DNA from 2 places in the Gordonia jacobaea genome. Region 1 is predicted to be linked to the other one. Evidence: riboswitches for the same ligand, from Rfam matches in the RefSeq annotation. Region 1 holds a riboswitch; the other holds the start of a gene.
What was found. Region 1 has a riboswitch for S-adenosylmethionine ahead of ACRVY7_RS17225 (amino acid ABC transporter permease). Riboswitches for the same ligand answer to the same signal wherever they lie in the genome.
Positions count from the first base shown of each region.

Region 2: it holds a riboswitch for S-adenosylmethionine, as region 1 does, so the genes downstream of both, ACRVY7_RS00605 (bifunctional o-acetylhomoserine/o-acetylserine sulfhydrylase) here and ACRVY7_RS17225 (amino acid ABC transporter permease) in region 1, are expected to answer to the same signal.

Region 1 is NZ_CBDRLS010000005.1:53,763-61,127, reverse strand. It holds gene ggt (gamma-glutamyltransferase) at 1-625, shown strand, start outside; gene ACRVY7_RS17230 (SRPBCC family protein) at 645-1,106, opposite strand; SAM riboswitch class IV at 1,257-1,374, shown strand; gene ACRVY7_RS17225 (amino acid ABC transporter permease) at 1,397-2,395, shown strand; gene ACRVY7_RS17220 (amino acid ABC transporter ATP-binding protein) at 2,431-3,216, shown strand; gene ACRVY7_RS17215 (transporter substrate-binding domain-containing protein) at 3,305-4,243, shown strand; gene ACRVY7_RS17210 (sulfite oxidase-like oxidoreductase) at 4,652-5,248, shown strand; gene ACRVY7_RS17205 (FAD-binding oxidoreductase) at 5,345-6,019, shown strand; gene ACRVY7_RS17200 (ABC transporter permease) at 6,226-7,365, opposite strand, start outside.
Region 2 is NZ_CBDRLS010000001.1:127,961-135,325, reverse strand. It holds gene metX (homoserine O-acetyltransferase MetX) at 1-774, opposite strand, end outside; gene ACRVY7_RS00605 (bifunctional o-acetylhomoserine/o-acetylserine sulfhydrylase) at 804-2,126, opposite strand; SAM riboswitch class IV at 2,189-2,336, opposite strand; gene ACRVY7_RS00600 (cutinase family protein) at 2,648-4,438, shown strand; gene ACRVY7_RS00595 (MFS transporter) at 4,522-5,823, shown strand; gene bfr (bacterioferritin) at 5,833-6,318, opposite strand; gene ACRVY7_RS00585 ((2Fe-2S)-binding protein) at 6,414-6,605, opposite strand; gene ACRVY7_RS00580 (exodeoxyribonuclease III) at 6,750-7,365, shown strand, end outside.

The DNA of each region.
Region 1 (7,365 bases):
AGGCACAGAACACGGAACCAGCCACATCACCGTCGCCGACAAGTACGGCAACGTGGCGTCGATGACGACCACCGTCGAATCGGCGTTCGGCAGCTTCCACATGGTCGACGGCTTCATCCTCAACAACCAGCTCACCGACTTCTCCGCAGAGCCGCGCGACGAGACCGGGGCGCTTCTCGCCAACCGGGTTTCGCCGGGCAAGCGCCCGCGATCATCGATGGCACCGACCCTCGTCATGCAGCCAGGAGCCAACGGTGAGCCGGACACCCTGACGGCCGCGCTCGGATCGCCCGGCGGCTCCGTGATCATCCAGTTCGTCGTCAAAACACTTGTCGGAATGCTGGATTGGAACCTGAACCCGCAGCAGGCGGTATCGATGATCGACTTCGGCACAGCCAACACCCCGACGTCGAATGTCGGTGGCGAACACCCACTGGTCAACACCGCCAACGACGGCGCCGACGATCCACTCGTCAAGGGACTGCGCGAACGCGGAGAACAGGTGTCGGTCGACGATCAGTCGAGCGGGCTCAGCGCACTGCAGCGCTCAGGTAACGGCTGGCTTGGCGGGGCGGATCCTCGCCGGGAGGGCGCCGTGATGGGCGACGACGCGTCGTTGAAGTGAGGTCGACGTCGGCGGGACGCTAACGATTCTCAACCGTCCGCGCCAGAATCCCGAGCGTCGCGCGCAGCCCGGCCTCGGGGATGATCGGGAACCGGCCCTTGATGTCCTCGTTGGTCACGCGGCTCCAGTCGTAGTACGACGTGACGAGCGTGCCGTCGTCAGTCGGTTCGAGCCGGTAGCCGTAGCGATGATCGAGTGGCGGTCGAACGGTTCCGATGATCGTCCATTCGATCCACCGGTCCTTCTCGAAGGCCGTGATGATCACCCGTACGTCGTACTTGCCCATCGGGAGGTCGTTGAGCGACTCGCGATCCATGTGGACGACGAACTCGTCGTCCACAGCGCTGACGGGCGATCCTTCCGCACTTTGCAACATGCCTGAGCTGTCGATGGCGACGTGGCCTTCTGGCGTGGTCAGAAGCTCAAAGATCGCCGACGGTTCGGCGTAGATCAGACGGGTGATCTCGAATAGCTCGGCCATCAGGTCTCCTCGTGTCGACGTTGTGCCCACGATATGTGTTGCACCAGAGTCGACGCCTCCGCGAACAACCCGACCTACCACTTCGCGACCCTAAGAATCTCGCAGATTCATACCCTCGGCGCGTCTGCGACCTGGCACTAACGTGGCGTCGGTTATGAGTGTCAGCGCCCAGCCCTGGCTTGCTGGCCAGCAACCCTCCGTCGTGGTGGGGTGCTCCAGGTGACAACCCGACGGAAGCAGGCACTCGCCGCTGCCGTAACAACGACACCGAGGAACGAAGACCGATACCTGTGACAGCTGAACTTTCCGCTGCGCACTCGCGTCCGCTGACCAGCGAACCGCGTGACGCAGAACTGCTTTCGGCCAAGCTGGTCAAGGCGCGTAAGGCCGGCCAGTGGGTGAGTAGCGCCGTCTTCCTGGTTCTCGCAGCGATGCTGGTGCACACGCTCCTGACCAACCCGCGGTTCCAGTGGGATGTGGTCGGCGACTACTTCTTCCATGCATCAATCCTGCGCGGCCTCGGCCTGACCTTGTGGCTGACTGCGTCAGTCATGGTGTGCGGCTTCGCATTGGGGATTCTGCTCGCCGTGATGCGCCTGTCGTCGAATCGCATTTTGTCGACGCTGAGCGCGGGCTACGTCTGGTTGATCCGATCGATTCCGCCGCTTGTCCAGTTGCTCTTCTGGTACGAGCTGGCCTCGCTGTATCCGCAACTGTCACTGGGGATTCCGTTCGGTCCGGAGTTCGTCAAAGCCGATACGGCGCACTTGTTCTCGGGCGTGCTCGCTGCGTTCGTCGCATTGACCCTAGATGTCGCGGCGTTCGCAGCCGAGATCGTGCGGGGAGGCATCTTGTCCGTCGACCGTGGTCAGGCCGAGGCGGCAGAAGCTTTGGGGCTGAGTCGGTATCGCATCTTCCGTCGAATCATCTTGCCGCAGGCCATGCCGGCGATCGTCCCGGCGTCGGGCAATCTGCTCATCGGACTGCTCAAGGCGACATCGATCGTCAGTGTGATCGCCGTCCAAGACCTGCTCTACTCCGTGCAATTGATCTACCAGCAGAACTACCTGATCCTGCCACTGCTGCTGGTCGCGACCATCTGGTACATCATCGTCACCAGTGTGCTCTCCGTCGGGCAGTACTTCGTCGAACGTCACTACTCGCGCGGCAATCGCCGACCGCAACAAGGGTTCTGGACGACGGTCCGCGAGAACCTTCCGCTGTTCGGGCGGGTGCGCACCGACCTTCGCAGGTTTGATCGTCGTAACGAAGGTGCGGTGGGTGCGTGAGCTTTTCGACGACGCGCCGCGGGAAAACCGCAGCCCTGCGTGACGATACAGAGTACGACGAGACGCTACCCCTAGTCCGAATCCGAGGACTGCGCAAGAGCTTCGGACTCCACAAAGTCCTCGACGGCATCGACGTCGACGTCCCGAGGGGCACTGTGACGGTGTTGCTCGGACCGTCGGGCTCGGGTAAGTCGACGCTGCTGCGCTGCATCAACCACCTCGAGAAGCCCGACAGCGGCTTCGTCGAGGTCGGTGGTGAGATCATCGGATACCGGCCTTCGTCGGGAAAGCTGCACGAACTGTCCCATCGTGAGATCGCGCGTCAGCGTTCCACGATCGGGATGGTCTTCCAGCAGTTCAACCTCTTCGGTCATATGACGGTGCAGCAGAACGTAATCGAAGGACCGTTGGCCGCGGGCATCCCACGCGGCGAAGCCGTCGCACGAGCCGACGATCTGCTCGAACGTGTCGGCATGGCCGGACGCGAAAGTGCCTACCCGCGCCAGCTCTCCGGCGGTCAGCAGCAACGAGTCGCCATCGCACGAGCCTTGGCGCTCAAGCCACGCCTCATGCTGTTCGACGAACCGACAAGCGCGCTCGATCCTGAACTCGTCGGCGAGGTCCTGGCCGTGATCCGTGATCTCGCACGCAGCGGCATGACCATGGTGATCGTCACGCACGAGATCGGATTCGCCCGCGAAGTCGCCGACCAGGCGATCTTCCTCGACGGCGGGCGCATCGTCGAATCCGGCGCTCCCGCAGAGATTCTCGACGACCCGCAGCATGAGCGCACGAAAGCGTTTCTCTCCGCGGTGCTGTGAGCCCGCGCGAGGCCGGTTACGGCAGAGCCATTTCCTCCTGCCGTAACCAGTTACCAGACAGAAGAATTCAGACAAGGGGACCAGAACGATGAAGCACCGCCCACGTATCCTCGCCCTGTTGGCCGCCAGTGCGGTGGTCGGGAGCATTGCGCTGAGTGGTTGTGGATCGTCGTCGGACGACACAGTGAACTCCGCAGAGGCGTCGGCCGTTCCGACACAGGACATCACCAGCAAGATCGTCAAGGACGATGTGATCAGCGCTGAGCTGCCGGAGAGCGTGCGCTCTGCTGGAACCCTGACCGTCGGCACCACACAGACTCCCGGGACGTCGAGCCTGCCGCACGGCGGTGTTGTCGACGACAAGAACGTCGGACTCGATCTGGACTTGCGTGACGCGATCGGCAAGGTCCTCGGTGTCAACTGGAACGTGGAGTACGGAACGTTCGCCTCGATCATCCCCGGCGTCCAGAACGGGAAATATGAAGTAGGACAAGCGAATTTCGGAGTCACCGCCGAACGCGAGAAGGTCCTCGACTTCTCGACCTACCTCAACGACGGCCAGGGCTTCCTCGGCTCGAAACGCGTTGACCTACAGAAGGTCTCGACCATCACCGATGTGTGCGGTTACACCATCGCCACCACGCCCGGTTCGACCTTCCAGACGCTGCTGAGCTCGCACGTCGATGACTGTGCCAAGATCGGCAAGAAGCCGTGGACCGTCCAGTACTTCAACGACACGGCGCCCATCTTCCTGGGTCTGGCGAACGGCAAGGTCGACCTGTTCTTCGGGCCCGTACTGAGCCTGAAGTACGACGAGAAGCACGTCGAGGGAACCAAGTTCCTCGGCCAGATCAGCTCCACACCAGTCGGATTCGTCACCGCCAAAGACTCGGGCCTGGCCAAGCCGATCTCCGATGCCGTGAACAAGCTGATCGCGACCGGCGACTACGCCAAGATCTTCGCCAAGTGGGGTGTCCCGGATACCGGCGTCGAGAAGTCGACGGTCAACCCGCCGAGCACGTTCTGATCGACGGACTGCCTCGCGATCGCGGCGAGCGGGCTGGTCGCGGGGTCGTTGGCGGTGCGCCGGTCCGTGGGAAGTAGGGACGTAGGTGCTCCTCGGCCTGCGGGAAGTAGGGGAAGTCGGTGCTCCTCGGCGTGCGGGAAGTAGGGGAAGGGTTCTTTCCGCGTCTTGCTGACCTTTCCGCGAGGAACAACTCGAGGAAAGCGAAGGAACCCACCGAAAGATCCTTTCCCCTACTTTCTGTGCCTCGTGGAGCTCCTTCCCCCACTTCCTGCGCGGCGGCAGACTGTTTCCCCTAGTTTCTGCACGGTCGAGCGACCATTCCCCGACTTCCCGCACGTCCGCGCGGCGTTCAGACCGCCGCTCCGCCGTCGAACTGCGACGACCCGGCGCGCGCCTACACTTGGTCGTATGGCGATAGTGAACCGGGGGTTCGTCGGGCGTCGCGATCGGATGGCTGATCGGCTGCCGCCCGGGCAGTACTCGACCGTCGACTTTCCTGTGCTGTCCGCCGAGCCGACGCCGGCGCTGCCCCATGACCGGTGGCGGCTGACGATCCAGTCGTCGGATCATCGTGCGCACAGTCTCGACTGGTCCGACTTCCGCGACCTCCCGCACCAGGACGTCACGACCGATATCCATTGCGTGACACGCTGGTCGAAGTTCGACACACGGTGGCGTGGCGTGTCATTCGACGATTTGTTGTCGACGCTGCCGTGGGCGCCGGACGCCTACGTGATGGCACACTGCTACGGCGGATACACCACCAACGTGCCGCTCGCCGACCTCACCGACGGGAAGGCATGGCTCGCAGACACTTTCGACGGTGAGCCCCTTGCGCCAGAACACGGAGGGCCGGTCCGACTGCTCGTTCCGCACCTGTACTTCTGGAAGAGTGCCAAATGGGTTCGGCGCCTGCGGTTCATGCCCGACGACGCGCCGGGTTTCTGGGAGGAGCGCGGCTACCACATCTACGGCGACCCCTGGCTAGAGCAGCGCTACTCGTGACACCACTGCCCCCACGCGGCTAATCGTGACAGCCGTCCGGACACCGAAGGAGTGACGACCGTGGACTGGCAGATCACGACCGTGGTCGGTGCGCAGATGCAAACGCCCACAGCGCGTTCACTGCGACTCGCACTCAGCGAACCGATGAGCGCTGATGCGGGCTCGCACATCGACATCCGACTCACCGCAGAGGACGGATACTCGACGGCCCGGCCCTACTCGCTCTCCGATGTCCGCGAGAGCCGCACCATCGAGGTGACCGTCGAGAAGGTCGACGACGGCGAGGAGTCCCCGTACCTCGTCGACGTCGTCGAAGTAGGAGAACCGCTCGAGATCAGCGGACCCAACGGGCTGTGGTTTACGTGGGAACCGTCGCAGACGTGGCCGGTCCAACTCATCGGTGGCGGGTCGGGGATTGTGCCGCTCATGTCGATGATCCGACTCCGCGAGGTGAGCGCCCCGTTGACGCCCTTCAACCTCGTGTACTCGTTACGGGAGCCGAGCCGCCGCTACTTCGCCGACGAGTTGGATCAGTTGGTCGCGCACAATCGGTTGCCTGTCAACATCTTTCACACACGAGTCGCTGCGGACGAGGAGCGTCGTCGACCTGGACGCGTGACCGTCGACGAACTCGCCGCGGTGACGTTCCCACCCGAGCGGGAACCCATCGTCTACATCTGCGGACCCAACGGGTTCGTCGAACATTGTGCTCAAGCGATGCTCGACGCCGGGCACGACGCCGCACGGATCAGGACCGAGCGTTTCGGCTAGGGCAGTGCTGACATACAGCAGACGGCATGGCAACGAAGAACGCCTGGTAGTCCGTCCGGGCGCCGACGCCAGAAACACGTGTAACTGACACCCGCGAGCGGAACTTCGCGCGCAGATGTCAGAAACACGTGTTTCTTGCAGACCGCAGGCGGGCCGGGCAGACCGCAGGCGGGCCGGGCAGACCGCAGATCAACACGCCTGAGCCCTCACGCCACCGCGAGCGCGTCGACGGGGGCGACGGCGACGGCGCGACGGCTCGGCGGCAGCGATGCGGCGATCACGACGACGGCGGTGCCTGCGATGATTGCGACGAGTGCACCCCAGGGCAGTCCGACGGGGATGCCCGACGTCGCCTTGCCGATGAGCGACTGGCTGCCGACGGTGCCGAAGATGATGCCGAGTACCAGGCCGGCGATCACTGCGGTTCCGCTGAGCGCCAGTGACTCGCGGACAACCATTGCGCGCACCTGCTTCGCCGTGAACCCCATGGCACGCAGCATTCCGATCTCGCGGGTGCGGCCGATCACGGTTAGCGACATCGTCGACACGAACCCGACGGCGGCGATGATCGCCGAGATCGCAATCATGGCAAGCAGAATCGCGGTGATGACCGACAGTGAGCGTTCGGTCTCTGCCATCTCGGCGGCTGGCATGTCCCAGCTGTGGATAGACTTCGTCAGTGAGCTCATCCCCGACGCGATGGTGGTCACCAGCGTCACGCCGACGAGTAGTCCGATCGTGGAGCGGGTCGTCCGTCGTGGATCCGACACGGCGTTCTTGCGTGCCACGATCGACGGTGCGCTGGCACCGAACGCGGCACCCATCCACCGGACCAATTGCGGCACAATGCGTTGCGCGCCGATCAGCACACCCGTCGAGACCGACGCGGCTCCGAGGAAGGCGACTGCGAAGCCGGTGAGATTGCCGAACTCTCCGAGGTAGCACGCGAGCGCCAGCAACAACGCGCCGAGCACGATTGCGCCGCAGGCAACAACCGTCCGGAACGCACCTACCTTCGACCGCGCCCCGTGCGCCACCGCGGCACGAGTGAGCGTCGACCGTGTGCCCACCCGCGCAGCGACGGCCGCGATCACGACGACAGCGATGCCGGCAGCGAAGACTCCCAGTGGTAGGAGTGGGTAGTCGCCGTCGGGCAGTTTTCCGTTGTGTAGCAGTACCTCTCGAATGATGGTCATAACCACTGTCGCGCACACGACGCCGATCACGGCTCCGATGGCCGCGACAGTGACGACGGCCCGGGTGAGTCCAGCTCGCAACTGACGTGCGCTCGCCCCGATCAGGCGTAGCAGTCTCAATTGTGCTCGACGACCGGCGATGACCGTGTC
Region 2 (7,365 bases), on a different contig from region 1:
GCCCTGAGCGTCATTCGCGAAGCGCTCGTCGAGTTCCGGTTCGCTGCGGTAGGTCAGGTGTGCGATCCGGCGAGCGATTCCCATTCCGGTCGTCGGCGACTCGCCGGTGCCGTGATAGTCGCCGCCGTGCCACGCCGGATCGGACGTGATGGCTGCGATTTGCGTTGTCTGCGTGCCGATCTGGTCGGCTGTCGCACGAGCGCCGACGGCGAGCACGAGTGCGCTTCGAACCCGTTCGGGATACTCGATGATCCACTCGAGTGCCCGTGCTCCGCCCATCGAGCCGCCCACGACCGCGCCGATACTCTCGATGCCCAGATGATCCATCAGCGCGACTTCGGCGCGGACCTGATCGAGCACGGTGAGTTGCGGGAAGCTCGAACCCCACGGTCGGCCGGTGGAGTCCAGCGATGCAGGCCCGGTCGACCCTCGGCATCCGCCGAGCACGTTCGCCGAGATGACGCACCATTCGTCGGTGTCGACTGCCGCGCCGGGACCGATCAGACCGTCCCACCAGCCGGGGGAGGGGTGAGCGGCATCTGCGGGTCCGGTGACGTGTGAGTCGCCGGTCAGGGCGTGCAGCGTGAGGATGACGTTGTCGCGGGTAGGTGACAATTTTCCCCACCGCTGAAAAGCGAGGGTCACGTCGTCGATCTGCTCACCGTTGTCGAGTGAGATCGACCCGAGACGGGCGCTGAGCATCTGGCCGTCCGGGGCGTTCTCCCAGTCCGGCCGTTGCTCTGTATCCGTCTGCGGGTCGATGCTCACCGACACAGGTGTCCTCGCTCCTTGCTCTGAATTGTTTACTTGGCTGCTTCGAAACCCCGGTCGAGGTCGGCGAGAATGTCGTCGATTCCCTCGATGCCCACCGCGAGGCGGACGAGGCCGGGGGTGACACCCGCGGCGAGTTGCTCCTCGGGGGTCAGCTGGCTGTGGGTGGTCGATGCCGGGTGGATCACGAGCGAGCGCACGTCACCGATGTTGGCGACGTGGCTGTGCAGCGTGAGCGCCTCGACGAACCGCTTGCCCGCGTCGACGCCGCCTGCGATCTCGAAGCCGATGACCGCACCCTGTCCCTTCGGCGCGAGCTCCTGGCCACGCTTGTACCAGGGCGACGACGAAAGGCCGGCGTAGTAGACCTCTTCGACCTGCGGGTTGTCGTTGAGGTACTCGGCGACGCGCTGCGCGTTGGCGACGTGACGCTCGACCCGCAGGCTCAAGGTCTCGAGACCCTGGGCGAGCAGGAATGCGTTGAACGGCGAGATGGCTGCACCGGTGTCGCGGAGCAACTGCACGCGGGCCTTGAGCGCGTACGCGGGAGCGCCGAGATCGGCGAAGACCGCACCGTGGTAGCTCGGATCGGGCGTGGTGAAACCGGGGAAGAGGTCTTTCCCGTCGCGCTGGACACGCCAGTCGAAGGTGCCGCCGTCGATGATCACGCCGCCGATCGCGGTTCCGTGCCCACCGATGTACTTGGTGGCCGAGTGCACGACGATGTCGGCGCCATGGGCGAGCGGATTGAGCAGGTACGGGGTGGCGACGGTGTTGTCGACGATGAGCGGCACGCCGTTGCGGTGTGCAACCTCCGAGATGCCCTCGATGTCGAGGATCTCGTTGTTCGGGTTGGAGATCGACTCGCCGTAGAACGCGCGGGTGTTGTCGCGCACGGCGGCCTGCCAGGAGTCGAGATCCTCCGGATCCTCGACGAAGGTGACCTCGATGCCGAACTTGGGCAGCGTGTAGTGGAACAGGTTGTACGTTCCGCCGTAGAGCCGAGGACTCGACACGACGTGCCCGCCGTTTTCGACGATGTTGAGGATCGAGTACGTCTCCGCAGCCTGGCCCGAAGCGACGAGCAGCGCCGCGACGCCGCCCTCGAGAGCGGCAAGACGCTGTTCGACGACATCCTGCGTCGGATTCATCAGCCGCGTGTAGATGTTGCCCGGCTCGGCAAGACCGAACAGGTTCGCGGCATGCGTGGTGTCGTTGAAGGTGTACGACGTGGTCTGGTAAATCGGTAGCGCGCGGGCGTTGGTTGCCGCGTCGGCTGACTGGCCCGCGTGGATCTGCTTGGTCTCGAAACTCCAGTTGTCGGCTGGGTTCTGGTCGACGTCGACGTCAGACATTGAATATGCGTCACTTTCTACGGTCGGCAGGGCACGACGACCCTGTTGGGGTCCGACCTTCGGACCCGCGCTTGCCGGGGACCCGAAACCATCTTCGATGGAGATCATCGAGGAGCGGGGTCCCACAACCCGGTCATCACCCGGAGCACCCCACCGCGGTTGGAGGGTTGCCGATCAGCGAGCCGGGGCTTTGCGCTGATACTCATGACCTGGCGTCAAGGATATAACACGGTCGAAATGAAGTGAGAACCCTCCGACGCAGGCTGGTTCTTGGGCTGGACAAGGCGTCGTTGCGGCCGCGGTGCTCGTCGGCGGCGAATGGCCCCGAAGAATGCCTTCTCGTGTAGTCCGAACAGTCGAATTTGACGTTCTTTATCGACGGTTCGCCGCGCGATCGTCGGTTTCTGCCGTGGCGTGGGTCACAGACTTCTACGATCCGATCATTCGCGAGGGGTCGGCAAACTCCGATTCCGACCACGTCGCGATGACACGGCAGAACCGGCCGGATTGGTGGAGAACGCATGGGTGGTCACTTCGGTTTCAGGCGATCGATCAGGGCGGCGAGCACACTCGGACTCGCCGCAGTCGCAGCGGTTCTCCTCGCGATAGGCCAGACTTCCGGCGCGGGTGTCGCGCGAGCCGAGGCCGGCGCCGATTGTGGCAACGGCGCACTCGTCTTCGTCGGCGGTACGTGGGATCCCCAGGCGCATTTGCTCGACGGCGTCACGCGTCAGCCGCAGTACGCCGGCTATACCGTCGAGCGCGTCGAGTATCCGGCGTCGATTTGGCCGTTGGGTGCCTTCGGCTTCGACGACAGTCAGTCGCAGGGCGTCGCGGCAACGATGTCGACAGTCGCGAGCTATCAGGCGCAGTGTGATGGCAAACCGGTCGTGATCGTCGGGTACTCGCAGGGCGCGGGAATCGCCGGCGACGTGCTCACCGGCATCGGCACCGGCAATACTTCTGGACACGAGATCTCACCGAGCATGGTTTCCGGACTGCTCTACTCCGATCCGCGGCAAGCGGGAACTCTCTACGGACAGGGCATCGAACGCGTTCTGATCGGCGTGATCCCCGGACTGACCATGGCGGGCGGACGCGGCGTCGACGACTTCGGCGGAATTCCGGTGACCTCCGTGTGCTTCACGGGCGATCCGATCTGCGACCTGCCCGATCCGCTCCACGATCCGCTCGGTGCCCTCGATGGCTTCGCGGGTTACTGGGTCAAGCATGGTCTGTACCCGCTCTACATGTATTTGGCAGCGACCAACGGGGCCCTGTGGGACGCATGGGGAGTCAAGCCGTTGCACTGCGAGAACACCACTGGCCAGGTCAGTACGTGTCAGCTCGTCGTGCCGTCGTCGGCGTGGGTCCTCACCCAGCAGTTCGTCGACAAACTCGGTCTCGGCTGGACCGTGCCCGACCTCGTGAGCAAGCGGTGGAAGTTCCCGGACATCCTCGGCATCACACTGGCCGACTTCCAGCCGCCGATCCGGTGGGCCATGGGTTGGTTCCCGCAGTTGCCCCAACTCGGCTACGGCGGTGTACTCACCGACGTCTACACGTTCCAGGACATGGCACGAGGATTGTTCACATGGAATCCGGTGCTCTGGGGGCAGGGCGTCGACGCGTTGAGGACCAGCGTCAGGAGCATCGCGTCGATGCCGCTGAACTTCGGAAAGTTCTGGGCCTACACACTGACCGGCCGCGATGTCACAGGCATTCCCGGACCCGCGTACCGACCTTCGCTTGTCGCGTTCGAAGAGTGGCTCGCGTCGCTGCGCACTCCACCGACGACGACCAGCCACACCGAGTCGCTGATGGCGCTGTCGGCATCGGAGAAGATCGCCGAAGCCTCGGGGACCGTGGTCACGGAGAAGAACGTCGGTGACCACGAAGGGCTCGGCACCACCGGAGCTGGGGTCAGCACCGGGGATGAGGGCTCCACCGGCACTGAGGGTCCCTCTGGCGGCAAAGTCGTCGACGATTCGGCCGGCGTTGGTGGCGACGGCGCAGCTGACGGGACGGGCACCGGAGCCGGGTCGACGCCTCCGACTGTCAGCGACTCGCCGCAACCCCAACCGCACCTGGGCGGGGAGTCGTCACAGCCGAGCGAGAATCCCGGCGGCGCGCAGGCGCCTGCACCAGAGTCGTCGGCGCCCCAGCCAACACCCGACACGTCAACACCCGACAAGCCAACAGCCGACACGTCGACATCTGACGAGTCGACACCCGGTGCCTCGACGCCGCATGCAACGTCGGCGGAGAGTGCGACACCGAAACCAGCGGCGGAGGGCGCACCAGCCGCCTGACTCCGGCCCCGCGCCGGGCGGGTGTGAACGAATTCACCGTCGACGGCGGAATCACGCCCCCTGGCGTGCTCGTTGCAGCGTGAATGTCCTCAACCACCCCAACCGAGACGAACACGGACGGGACCAGCAGTAATGTCGTCCACTCCGACACAACTCGTCGGTTCGCCATGCTGGCGATGGCGCTGGGCGGTTTCGGGATCGGCACCACGGAGTTCGTCGCGATGGGCTTGTTGCCGAACATCGCGTCGTCGGTGCATGTCTCCGAGCCGACGGCGGGCTATGTTGTCTCGGCCTACGCACTCGGGGTGGTGGTCGGGGCGCCGCTCATCGCAGCGCTGACCGCGCGGATGTCTCGTCGCACGCTGTTGATCGCGTTGATGGTGGCATTCACGGTCGGCAATGCCGCGACGGTGCTGGCGCCGAACTTCGCAACCCTCATGGTCGCGAGATTCGTGGCGGGACTCCCGCATGGCGCGTACTTCGGTGTCGCGGCTCTCGTCGCTGCGCACCTGGCCGGACCTCGCAACCGTGCCAAGGCGGTCGGTCTGGTTCTCCTCGGGTTGTCTGTTGCCAATGTCCTCGGTGTGCCGTTGGCGACCTGGCTCGGCGAAAGTCTCGGCTGGAGAGCAGCTTTCGTGGTCGTCGTGATCATCGGCATCGTGACGATCGGTGCGCTGTTCGTCACGTTGCCCGCACTCGACGACATGGCCGTCACCAATCCGATGACCGAGCTCGGCGCTCTCACCAGGCCTCAGGTGTGGTTGACGCTGGCGATCGGTGTCGTCGGGTTCGGCGGCATGTTCGCGTTCTACACGTATCTCAACACGGCGCTGACAAGCCTCACGGGTATCTCGGTCGGATGGGTTCCGGTGGTGTTGATGGTCTTCGGCGTCGGCATGGTGGTCGGCAACCTGGTCGGCGGTGCCGCCGCCGATTCGAGTGTGCCGCGCGCCATTTTCGTGGGACTCGTCGCGACAGCGGTGGTGCTCGGATTGTTTGCCGCATTCGTCGCGTCGCCGTGGGCGGCCGTTCCGCTGACCTTCCTCGTCGGGGTCAGTGCGACGGCGATGGTGCCCGCACTGCAAACGCGTCTCATGGACGTGGCCGAAGACGCTCAGACGCTGGCCGCGGCGCTCAACCATTCAGCGCTCAACATTGCGAACGCACTCGGTGCGTGGCTCGGTGGCGTGGTGATCGCCGCGGGGTTCGGGTACCGAGCGCCGTCGGTCCTCGGGGCAGGACTCGCGGTTGCCGGCATCGTCGTACTGGGTGTGGCGTTGGCTGTTGCCCGACGCTCGGCTGCCCGGCACACAGCCACATCGACAACAGCGACATCGACAACAGCGACCCCGACACCTGCTGGTGTCGGGGCCGAGTCGGAGTGAGTGGCTGGTTCAGCCCACGTCGGGGGGCGTAGCGATCGTCTTCGACAGGTAGAGCGGCTCACCGAGCTTCTCGATCAGCTCGAGCTGCGTCTCCAGATAGTCGATGTGGTGCTCCTCGTCCTTGAGGATCTCCTCGAAGATCTTGGCGGTCGTGATGTCCTGCTTTTCGCGGCACAGCACGATGCCTGGCTTGAGGCGGTTGACCACCTCGATCTCGATCGCGAGGTCGGACTCGAACTGCTCGCGCAGGGTCTGGCCGATGCGGAGCGGCAGCAGCTTCTGATAGTTCGGCAGACCTTCCAGAAAGAGGATGCGATCGGTGAGGATCTCCGCGTGGGTCATCTCCTCGATCGATTCGGCCCTCGTCTTCGAGGCGAGCTCGGTCAAGCCCCAGTTGTCCTGCATCTTGGAGTGCAGGAAGTACTGGTTGATGGCGGTGAGTTCACTGGTCAACTGCTCGTTGAGTAGAGCGATGACCTCATCGTCTCCACGCATGGCATACCTCCGGTTCGGACTGATTGTGTCAGTGAACCTAGCACGCCAAAAGGCCCCGTGGGGAATATCCACACGGGGTGTTTCTGCAGGTCAGGCTAGGCTGCGCTTGTTGTGGCGACCCTTCCTGCGGTGCGAGAGGCGACGATCTGGGTGAGTCGTTCGATGCAGGTTCCGCAGCCTTCGCCTGCGCCGCAGCGCTCGCTGACGGCGTCGGGAGTTCTGGCTCCGGCGTCGCAATGCTCGTGGACCTCGTCCACTGTGACGGCCCGGCAAATACACACGAACATCTCGCACCTCGCATTCTGTTAGGCAAGGTTTACATAAAAGCTGGATGATCGCAAGGTTTGCCTTACCTTTTGGACTCGGTCCGGATTGGGCTGCGACGGGGTGCGCGGCGTCGATGTCGGTGGCTCGCCGTAGTGTGGCGAACCGTGCCAACTGCGATCACCACCGTGAATGTGAACGGCGTCCGAGCGGCCACCAAGGTGCGGTCGGAGAACAACCCGGGATTCGTTCCGTGGCTGCGCTCATCCGGAACCGACGTCGTGCTCCTGCAGGAGATCCGTGCCAGCGAAGATCAGGCCAGGGAGGTTCTCACACCTCTTCTCGACGACGGATGGCACCTGTCGATGACTGAGTCGGTCGTCAAGGGACATGCGGGCGTCGGGGTGCTCAGCACAACCGAGCCGACGGCGGTGCGCGTCGGTTTCTCCAGCGACGAATTCGATTCCACGGGAAGGTATCTCGAGGTAGACCTCGACACCGAGGGTGGAGCCGTCACCGTCGCAAGCCTCTACCTACCCAAAGGCGCTGCGGCCCCGACGGCCACCTCGTCGGACAAGGACGTGGAGAAGTTCGCCGAGAAGAAGCGATTCCTCGACGCGTTCGGCGCGCACCTGGGCTCGTTGGCACGTAAACGACGTCCGGTGGTGGTCGGCGGTGATTGGAACATCGCGCACTCCGAGCGCGACATCAAGAACTGGAAGGGCAACCTGCGCAGCCCGGGGTTCCTCCCGCACGAGCGGGAGTGGGTCGGCGGATTGTTGG